Regions from separate parts of the Nonomuraea sp. NPDC048916 genome, predicted to be linked through region 1. Evidence: predicted binding sites of a transcription regulator. Region 1 holds the regulator's gene; each other region holds the start of a gene.

Region 1 (3,270 bases):
ATGTGCTCGTACGGGTCGTAGACGAGGTCGGCGTGGATCTCGTCTGAGATGACCAGCAGGTCGTGCCGTTCGGCGTGCTCGGCCAGACCTTCCAGCTCTTCACGCGAGAAGACGCGGCCCGTGGGATTGTGCGGGTTGACCAGCAGCAACACCCGGCAGCCCGACAGGTCGGGCACCTCGAACCGCCACGAGTCGCCCTCGGGCCGCATCTGGATGGCGTGGAGCGGGCGCTCCATGGTGGCCAGGGTGCCGAGGAACGGGTGATAGGCCGGGGTGTGGACGGCCACGCCGTCGCCGGGCCGGGTCCAGACGTGCAGGAGCACCTGGAGTGCCTGGTTGAGATCGGTGTAGCTGCGCACATGCTGGGGATCGGCCTCCCAGCCGTACCTGGTGGCCATGCGTTCGGCGAACGCCTCGGCCAGGGGACCGCACTGAGGACTCACCAGCCAGGTCGGGTATCCGAGATCGCCTTCGGCACGGCGTCGCAGTGCTCGGACGACCTCGGGGGCGGTGGGCAGGTCCATGTCCGCCACCCAGGCGGGAATGACTCCTGGTCCAGCCTCCGCCCACTTCAATCCATCATGTCTTGCTTTAAGGTCGTTTAGCCGGATTTCGTCACTCACGGGCTCAGTCTAGATCTCCTTCGCGGCCGGTCCCAGGGCATGGCGGGAACATCACCCTCCGCCGCGAGCGGTCGCGAGCGGTCGCGAACTCGGCGAACCTTCCGCTAAATGCGGACATTTCAGGATTTATGATCAAGCAAGCGATGACGATGGCGTTGGTGATCGGCTCGGTTCTGGGAGGGGCCGGCGTGGCCCGTGCGAGCACCACCGACGGCGCGGGCGTCGAGGACGCCGCGCGCCGCGGCAGGCGCCGACGGTCAGAGGCGGCGCAGCACCGCTACGACCTTGCCCAGGACGCTGGCCTCGTCGCCGGGGATCGGGTCGTAGTTGGGGTTGTGGGGGACCAGCCAGACGTGGCCGTCCTTGCGCTTGAACGTCTTGACCGTGGCCTCGCCGTCGATCATGGCGGCCACGATGTCGCCGCTCTCCGCGACCGGCTGCTGGCGTACGACGACCCAGTCACCGTCGGCGATGGCGGCCTCGATCATGGAGTCACCGGCGACCTGCAGGAGGAACAGGGTGCCCTCGCCGACCAACTGCTTGGGAAGGGCGAAGACGTCCTCGACGCTCTCCTCGGCGAGGATCGGGCCACCGGCGGCGATCCGGCCGACCAGCGGCACATAGGCGGCCGTGGGGCGGCTGACCGAGGACTCCTCGCTGCTGGCCTCGGGATCTACCCAGAGGACAGGCTCACCCGGCAGACGCACCTCCAGCGCACGCGGCCGGTGGGGGTCGCGCCTCAAGTAGCCCTTGCGCTGCAACGCCGTCAACTGGTGCGACACGCTGGACGTGCTGGTCAGCTGCACGGCCTCGCCGATCTCACGCATGGAAGGCGGATATCCGCGCTGTTGCACCGAGTCGCGAATCACTTCGAGGATCTTGCGCTGCCTGGGGGTCAGCCCCAGAGAGTCACGCCGCCGCACCGCGAGGTCAGTGACCCCGTTAGCGTCATCCCGCTCGCTCATGCTCTTCCTCCTCGCCCGGCTGCCCGCCTCACCGGCGAATCTTCCGGTCCGTGGTCTCCATGTCGCACACAGCGACCGTATCGCCATTGAAGATCATCTTCAAACAATTGTTCGAGTCTTCCTCGAAAATGTTGGCAGCGTGGTGTACAACATCGTACGGGAGTTCGATCGACACCGTGTTCGATTCGCCGATCTTTATTTGGCCATTTCCCCGGGCCGCGACGGTGTGGGAGGTCCATCCGTGCGAACCACCAGGATCACAGACACCACCGGAGACGACGTCAAGCGGCCTGCCCGCGTCGCCGACCTCCCCCGGAGCCGTCGCGAGATCGCGCACCCCGAGGCCGACGCGCCGGGCGACGACACCGCATCCCGTCCCGACGGCGATCCCACCGGCACCCCGGCCGCCGCGCCGAGTGGCGTGGTCGCGTCATCCGGCGGGGCTGAGGAATTCGGCGGATTTGAGGAGCCTGGGAGGAATGGGGCGGTGCCGCCGCTGGATGGGGCCGGGGCGAAGGGCGGAGTCGCGCCGACCGGCGGCCGAGGGGAGATCGGCGGGACGGCTGCGCCGGGCGGGGGCGCTGAGGCGAGGGGCGGCGCCGGAGCCGGCCACTCGAGGGGTGCGGGTCAAGAGACGGGGGGAAGCGTGGGTTCACGTGATAGCCGAGAGGCGGGGCGCGGCTCGGCGAGACCGGGGAGGCCGCGGTTGTGGCTCGTGCCGCCGCCGCGTTCGGAAACGGATGGTGCCCCGTTCCGCGGAGCGGCGCAGGTCCCTGGGAGCGACCTCCGACCTCGCGGCCGAGTGGCGGATTCGCCGGGGGTTACGCGACCTCGTGGAGAAGGGGCGAACCCTGCCGGCGGCATCGCACCTCGCCAAGGCATCCCGCCTGGCCAAGGGGTGGATTCCGAGGACGCCGTCGCGCCGCGTCGAGAGGCACCGCAGCCCGGCGGGAGAGGCGCGACCGGCGCCGAGTCGATGAGATCCCCGAAAGGGCGCAGGGCGGGGCGCAGTGGTGGCCGGGCCGCGGACGCGCTGATGCGCACCAAGCGAGGGCCCGTACACGGTGGGCCCGCACCCTTGCGGATGCCCACCGACGAGGCTCCTCCGGAGGTCCTCGGTCAGGGTGAGCCGGTGCGCCAGGGCAGGCAGCGGCGGAAGGGAGCCGCGCCGGCGTCTCGACGCAGTCCGGACGGCTCAGTCCGTCAGGAAGGCTTGAGGCGTCAGGGCAAGCCGGGGCGTGGGGCTGGAGTCAAGGGGCAAGCCGGGCAGGGTCGTACGGCTGGGCCGGAAGGGGGGGAGGGTCGGCCGGCGTCGGCGCCTGCCGGCGAGGACGTGGCGGCGAGCGGGCCGGAGCGCAGGCGGAAGGGGCTGTTGCGCAAGGGCAGGCGCCCTCGGGCGTCGGCGCGGGTACGCGACGGTGAGGGCCGAGCCGTTGAGCGGGTGCGGAAGCTGAGACGGCCGGCGAAGCCGCCCGTCCGGCTGACTCGCCGGGGCCGCGCCGTCCTGGTCGTGGGCATGGCGCTCCTGTCGCTCGGCGGCTTCTGGCTCGGCACCAGGACGGCGAGCCACGCTGCCACCGTGCCCGCGGCGACCCACCACGCGGGCCCGTCGTGGGTCTCCGGCTGGGCGGGTTGGATCCCCATCCGTGAGGGCTGGGTCTCCGACGACGCGCACGGACGAG
Region 2 (3,270 bases), on a different contig from region 1:
CGCCGATCCCGGCCCGGATGGAGCTCAACAAGGAGATACGCGAGCACGAGTTCCGGGTCCCGCCGGGGTTTTTCCTGCGCATGGACGCGCCCGAGCACACGCGCTACCGCAAGCTGCTGACCGGCCAGTTCACCGTGCGCAGGATGAAGCTGCTGGAGTCCAGGGTCGAGGAGATCGCCGGGGCGTGCCTGGACCGGATGGAGGCCGCGGGCAGGCCGGCCGATCTGGTCGAGCACTTCGCGCTGCCCATCCCGTCGCTGGTGATCTGCGAGCTGCTCGGGGTGCCGTACGACGACCGCGGGCAGTTCCAGGCGGACTCCAAGGTGCTCTTCGGGCTCGACAGCAAGGCCGAGGACGTCATCGGCGCGATGACCAGGATCTCCGCCTACCTCGACGGCCTGATCCGGCGCAAGCGCGCCGAGCCGGCCGACGACCTGCTCAGCGGGCTCGTCACGGGCGGCGAGCTGAACGACGAGGAGCTCACCGGCGTCGCGTTCCTGCTGCTGGTGGCGGGCCACGAGACCACCGCCAACATGCTGGGCCTCGGCACCTACGCGCTGCTCGCCAACCCGGGCCAGCTCGCGGCCATGCGCGACGATCCCGAGCTGGTCGACAACGGCGTCGAGGAGTTGCTGCGCTACCTCACGATCATCCACCTCGGCCCGGTCAGGGCCGCCCTGGAGGACGTCGAGATCGAGGGCGTCCTGATCAGGGAGGGCGAGGCGGTCACGCTCAGCCTGCCCGTGGCCAACCGTGACCCGTCGCGCTTCCCCGGCGCCGACCGGCTCGACGTCACCCGGCCGGCCGCCGGGCACCTGACGTTCGGCCACGGCATCCACCAGTGCCTCGGCCAGCAGCTGGCCCGGACCGAGATGCGCATCGGCTACCCGGCGCTGTTGCGCCGCTTCCCCGATCTACGCTTGGCCGTATCACCGGAGGAGGTGCCGATGCGCTCCGACATGAGCATCTACGGCGTGCACCGCCTCCCCGTCACCTGGTAGGTCGTCATGAAGATCAAAGCGGACACGACGGTGTGCATCGGAGCGGGCATGTGCGTGCTGACAGCCCCGGAGGTGTTCGACCAGAGCGAGGACGACGGCACGGTCGTGCTGTTGCGGCCGTCGCCGCCGGCCGACCAGCAGGACGCCGCCCGCCGCGCGGTCGGCCTGTGCCCTTCGGGCGCGCTCTCCGTCGTTCCCTAGCCGGGAGGTCTCGGGACCGGCGCGCGGGCCGGGCGCGGGACCGCCGGGGGCCGGTCCCCGGCAGATGACAAGGGTGTGCCGTTTCGGATTTCCGCACGCGGGAACATGTTCATCGAACCTGTGTTCGTGGAACAGGTTGACACAGAGCGTGATCGAAATTATGTTCGACCTAGTGACGTGAGGCTCGCGGCTCACGTCGAAGGACCTGGTCGCGGGTCACGCTTCCCCCAAGCGAGGCCCGCGGTCAGGCTCCGAGGGCGAAGGGCGTGTCCTCGTCGTCGGCGGAGACGAGTGGGCACGTCCTGGCCGGACGGGGAGAGGGGAAGCTCCTCGTCCGGCCGGCCCGGCGGAAATGTCGGTGGCGTCTGCGATCGTGGGCTTCACCGGCGGCAACGCCGGGCGCCGTCACGACCCCAAGGAGGCGTGCACATGGCACCACGGTCTAGAGACCCGCAGGGTCCCCGGCTGTCGTCCGCGGTCCGGGCGCACCTGACGGATTCACGTTCCTGCCTGGCGGAGGCGGCGGCCGCTCGCACCCCGGCATCCCGATATGTGGCGGCGCATCTGGCGGCCCTGCGCGCGGCCGCCGCGATCCTGGCCGCCCGGCCCCGGCCCATGGAGGGCCGCAGGCGCCGGCTGCGCAGCGCCTGGGAGCTGCTTCCCGAGGCGGAGCCGCAGCTGGCCGAGTGGGCCGCCTACTTCTCGGTGAGCGCCGCCAAGCGCGCGGCCGCCGAGGCGGGCATGGTCCGTGGCGTGTCGGCCGCCGACGCCGACGAGTTGCTGGCCGAGGCGGAGACGTTCGTCTGCACAGTGGAGGGCATTCTGGGCGTTCCCGCCCAGCCCCAACTTCCCGTCGACATCCCCCTGGCCGGCTGACCCGGACCAGCGGTAGACCCGGCTGCTCGTGGGCGAGCCCGGGCGGTGACACGCCTGAGACGGCGCGAGTCCGGAGAGTGGGCCAGTACGGCGCGAAGGGCGCGCCGTCACCACGGCGCGCCCCTCGTCCGCACTCGTCAGAAGGACTCGACGGCCCGGCGGGCCTCGGCGTCGAGCACTCCCCAGCTGATGAGTTCCTCGGTCAACTCGGTGGGTGACTTGTCATAGATCACGGCCAGCGAACGCAGATCCTCCTGGCGGATCGACAGCACCTTGCCGTTGTAGTCGCCACGCTGGCTCTGGATCGTGGCGGCATAGCGGGCGAGCGCACCCGCCTTCTCCTTCGGCAGCGTGGCCAGCCGCTCCAGGTCGATCACAAGCTTGGGCGTCGGGCCGAGCGGGCTGGGGGCGGCGCCACCGGGCAGCAGCTCGGAGACGGGCACCCCATAGAAGTCGGCAAGTTCGGCAAGTTTCTGCACCGTGACCGCGCGGTCGCCACGCTCGTACGAGCCCACGACCACGGCTTTCCACCTGCCACGCGACTTTTCCTCGACTCCGTGCAGGGACAGGCCCTGCTGGGTGCGGATGGCGCGGAGTCGTGCACCCAGCGACTTTGCGTACTCAGACGGCATCGTGTGGCCCCCCGGCTCTCGTATGTATCGCTCTCAGTAGATTGTGCTCCTCCGCGGCGTTTGCCGGAGCCACCGGGGGGTCTGGTGCCAGGCTCGGCACCATCGGTAGCCATGGCCCTGGGGTTTGGCCCAGAACGCCGCGCAGTGTGGTTACGCACAGTGACGGTAAAGGGGTGGACGCCGAAGGTCAAGCTGATTGGAAAAAAGATGTCGAATCCGGTCCGGCAGGATTCGCGTTAAACGCCCCCCTTGTCCCGTGAAGGTAACAGTACTTCGTCCCCGTTTACCGGGCGAACCGGCTACTTCACGGCTGGCGGGTGAGCATCATCACCGGGTGGGTCGCGGCGCGGACGATTTTGAGCGAGGTGTCGCCCAGGAAGACCCGCCGAAGTGGCCCGCTCTCACTCGACGCGCAGATGAGCAGCTCTCCGGGCAGCCAGGACGTCTCGGCGAGGGCCTGGGCCACGGTCCGCCCCTCCAGCACCTCCACCTCCACCTGGGTGCGCCGCCGCTGGCCCCGGGCCGCCGCCTTGAGGTCGGCCGCCGCCTGGACGCGCAGC
Region 3 (3,270 bases), on a different contig from region 1:
CAGGAGCTCGCGAGTCCAGTCACGCAGCTCCTCGCGGCCGGCTTCGGTGATCTGGTAGACGGTCCGCTCGGGCCGGCCACCCTGTCGCACGCTGCCGACGGCCTCCAGAAGGCCGTGTTTCTCCAGGTTCTGCACGACGGTGTAGAGCGAGCCCCATTTGATGGCCATGTCCTGGTCCTTGCCACGGGCCCGCAGGATGGAGGCCATCTCGTAGGGGTGCGTCGGCTGACGCACGACGACGGTGAGCACGGCGAGCGCCAGCAGGTTGCCCACCTTGCGCCGTTTCGCCATCCGAACCACCACCTCGCCTACGATTACTCGTACACGAGCATACGGCCACGAGTAGCCATGGAACAAGACTGCATTGGAAAATCCAACTCACTCGATCTAGAGCGAGTCGCGTTTTCCAACTCAGCGGGAGGTTCCTCATGCGTGACGCCGTCATCGCATCTCCTTGAAGGCTGCAGACCCCGTCCTTCAGGGCGAGGAGGAAAGCCGGAAGAATACGGCAAAATCGAACACCCATTCGATGTTTGGCTGATCGTGCAAGCCGTTCGCATCCCCGATCGGCAAGGGCAAGCCGGGAGGCGCGCTGCGCGAGGCATCCATCCGGTCGAGCTCCTGGCCCACACCCTGCGCACGCTGATAGACCGCAGTGGCGTGGACCCCGCCCTCGTGGACGACGTGATCGGCGGCTGCGTCGACCAGGTGGGCGAGCAGGCGTGGAGTCGATGAGCCGGGTGCCCATGTGGTCCAACGTCCCGCCCGGCGCCGACCCCTTCGGTCCCGGCCTGGCCGCCCGTTTCCCCGAGGGCCTCGTCCCGCAGGGCGTCAGCGCCGAGCTCATCGCCGCCAAATGGTCGCTGTCCCGCGAGGAGATGGACGCCTTCGCCGCCGGCTCCCACGCCAAGGCGGCCGCCGCGTCCTTCACCGAGGAGATGGCGCCGATCGGCGGACACGACGGGGACGAGTCCGTCCGGCCCGGCACCACGATGGAGATCCTCGCCGGGCTCCGGCCCGCCTTCGCCGACCCGGCCTACGCCGAGCGCTTCCCGCAGATCGACCGGTCGGTCACCGCGGGCAACTCCAGCCCGACCAACGACGGCGCCGCCGCGTTGCTGATCACCACCGGCGAGAACGCGGCCAGGCTCGGCCTGACCCCGCTGGCCAGGCTGCACTCCTTCGCCGTCACCGGCTCCGATCCGCTGCTCATGCTGACCGGCGTCATCCCCGCCACCGACAAGGTGCTGCGCCGCGCCGGGCTGCGGCTGGACGACATCGACCTGTTCGAGGTGAACGAGGCCTTCGCCAGCGTGGTGCTGGCCTGGTCGCGGGAGACGGGGGCCGACCCGGCCAAGGTGAACGTCAACGGCGGCGCCATGCCCTGAGCCACCCGCTCGGCGCGAGCGGCGCGCGCATCATGACCACGCTCGTGCACACCATGCGGCGGCGGGGCGCCCGCTACGCGCTGCAGACCATGTGCGAGGCGGGCGGGCTGGCCAACGCGACGGTGCTGGAGAGCGTCGGCTGACCACGGAGCGGCCCCTGAGGGCTCAGAGGGAGGCGGTCAGGGCCAGAGCCCCCGCCTCATGCTGGAGAACCATGATCAGGAGAGTGGCGACCAAGGTCGCGATGAGCAGCCAGCTGATCAGGATGATCACTGTGGAGCGGCGCGGCCCCCGCCTGACACCGCTGTCGGCGCCGGCCCTCGCCTCACTGCGGCGCACCCGCTCGTTGAACGACTCCAGCCGGGCGACGAGCCGGGGGTCGTCGTCGACCAGATGTCGCTCGATCTGCGCGAGCATCCGCTCCTCATCCTGCGACCAGGCCATAGATGCACCTCCGGAACGCAAGCTCTGTCACGGTTTTCTGCCCAACCCTGAAGATCATTAGCCCCTGCCTAGGCAGGTAATTGCCGTCACTTTGCGTTTGCGATCAACGTCGAACTTTTGTTCTAATCATGGGATGCGCTGGGACAATCTGCGGCAGGCCGGCACCGGCCAGGACGATCCGGCCGTGCCGCTGTTCGCCTGCGGCGCGGCCGGCCGCACCTTCGACACCCCCGAGTTCAGGGGCATGACCTTCTACGAGATCCGGGCCCGCTCCATCATCAACCGGGTCCCGGAGGGCAGCCGCGTCCCGTTCACCTACACGATCAACCCCTACCGGGGCTGCGGACACCGGTGCGTCTACTGTTTTGCCCGCAAAACGCACGAATATCTCGACCTCGACGCCGGAGCCGACTTCGACTCCAAGATCGTCGTCAAGGTCAACGCGGCCGAGCTGGCGCGCAAGGAGCTGGCCGCGCCGCGCTGGCGGGGCGGCCACGTGGCCATGGGCACCAACGTCGACTGCTACCAGCGCGCCGAGGGCCGCTACCAGCTGATGCGCGGCATCCTGGCCGCGCTGCGCGACGCCGCCAACCCGTTCTCCGTCCTCACCAAGAGCACGCTCATCCTGCGCGACCTCGACCTGCTCACCGAGGCCGCCGGCGTCACCGAGGTCGGCGCCAACGTGTCGGCGGGCTTCCTCGATCGTGACGTCTGGCGGGCGGTCGAGTCCGGCACCCCCGATCCGCGCAGGCGGCTGGAGGTGTGCGCCACCCTCAACGACCACGGCATCGCCTGCGGCGTGCTGATGGCGCCGATCCTGCCCTACCTCACCGACTCCCCCGCCCAACTGGAGCGCACGGTCAAGGAGATCGCCGCGTCGGGCGCCACCCACGTCGCGCCGATCGTGCTGCACCTGCGCCCGGGAGCGCGCGAGTGGTGGCTGGCGTGGCTCTCCCGCGAGCACCCCCGGCTGGTGCCGCGCTATCTCGAGCTCTACGGCAGGGGCGCCTACGCGCCCAAGGCCTACCAGCAGCGCATCACCGGCCAGGTCAAGGAGCTGGCCGCGCGCCACGGCGTCGGCCGGGCGACTCCCGCCGGGGCCCGCCGCGCGCCGTCCCGGCCCACCCCTGCCCCCCAGGCGCAACAGCTCACCCTGCTGTGACACCCGAGAGCGGTAGCTGATGCTATGTCGGGTTTCAGTGCTAAATGGGTATTAAGCGGCTTAGTGTGCCAATCGGCACCGGATTCCACAGGGGGGAAACATGTCAGAGATCAAGAAGAAACCGTCCGCCAAGTCCGGCAAGGCGAAGAAGCAGGCGATGAAGGCGGATCGCCAGTCCAAAGAGATCAAGAAGGAAACCAGGAAGCCCGAAGAGGCGTGATCCGGTGACGTGATCGGGCAGCCGGGGCGGCGTCCCGGCTGCCCGATTCACCGAAC

The links. Region 1 encodes LexA, which represses DNA repair genes until DNA is damaged. Its sites were predicted from a motif close to TCGAACANNTGTTCGA; they were not measured.
Region 2: a site for LexA is predicted at 1,355-1,370, ahead of AB0C16_RS24280 (SAV_6107 family HEPN domain-containing protein). Genes of this name have one in related genera too.
Region 3: a site for LexA is predicted at 1,942-1,957, ahead of AB0C16_RS05510 (Rv2578c family radical SAM protein). Genes of this name have one in related genera too.

The regions. Positions count from the first base shown of each region.
Region 1 is NZ_JBEZFS010000018.1:130,421-133,690, forward strand. It holds gene AB0C16_RS21540 (aminotransferase class I/II-fold pyridoxal phosphate-dependent enzyme) at 1-524, opposite strand, end outside; gene lexA (transcriptional repressor LexA) at 881-1,588, opposite strand; gene AB0C16_RS21550 (hypothetical protein) at 1,617-1,925, opposite strand.
Region 2 is NZ_JBEZFS010000023.1:18,480-21,749, reverse strand. It holds gene AB0C16_RS24290 (cytochrome P450) at 1-1,001, shown strand, start outside; gene AB0C16_RS24285 ((4Fe-4S)-binding protein) at 1,008-1,202, shown strand; gene AB0C16_RS24280 (SAV_6107 family HEPN domain-containing protein) at 1,632-2,078, shown strand; gene AB0C16_RS24275 (transcriptional regulator) at 2,216-2,710, opposite strand; gene AB0C16_RS24270 (universal stress protein) at 3,015-3,270, opposite strand, start outside.
Region 3 is NZ_JBEZFS010000004.1:203,576-206,845, reverse strand. It holds gene AB0C16_RS05530 (PadR family transcriptional regulator) at 1-291, opposite strand, end outside; gene AB0C16_RS05525 (hypothetical protein) at 478-630, opposite strand; partial or broken gene AB0C16_RS05520 (thiolase family protein) at 732-1,531, shown strand; gene AB0C16_RS05515 (DUF3040 domain-containing protein) at 1,554-1,832, opposite strand; gene AB0C16_RS05510 (Rv2578c family radical SAM protein) at 1,966-2,994, shown strand.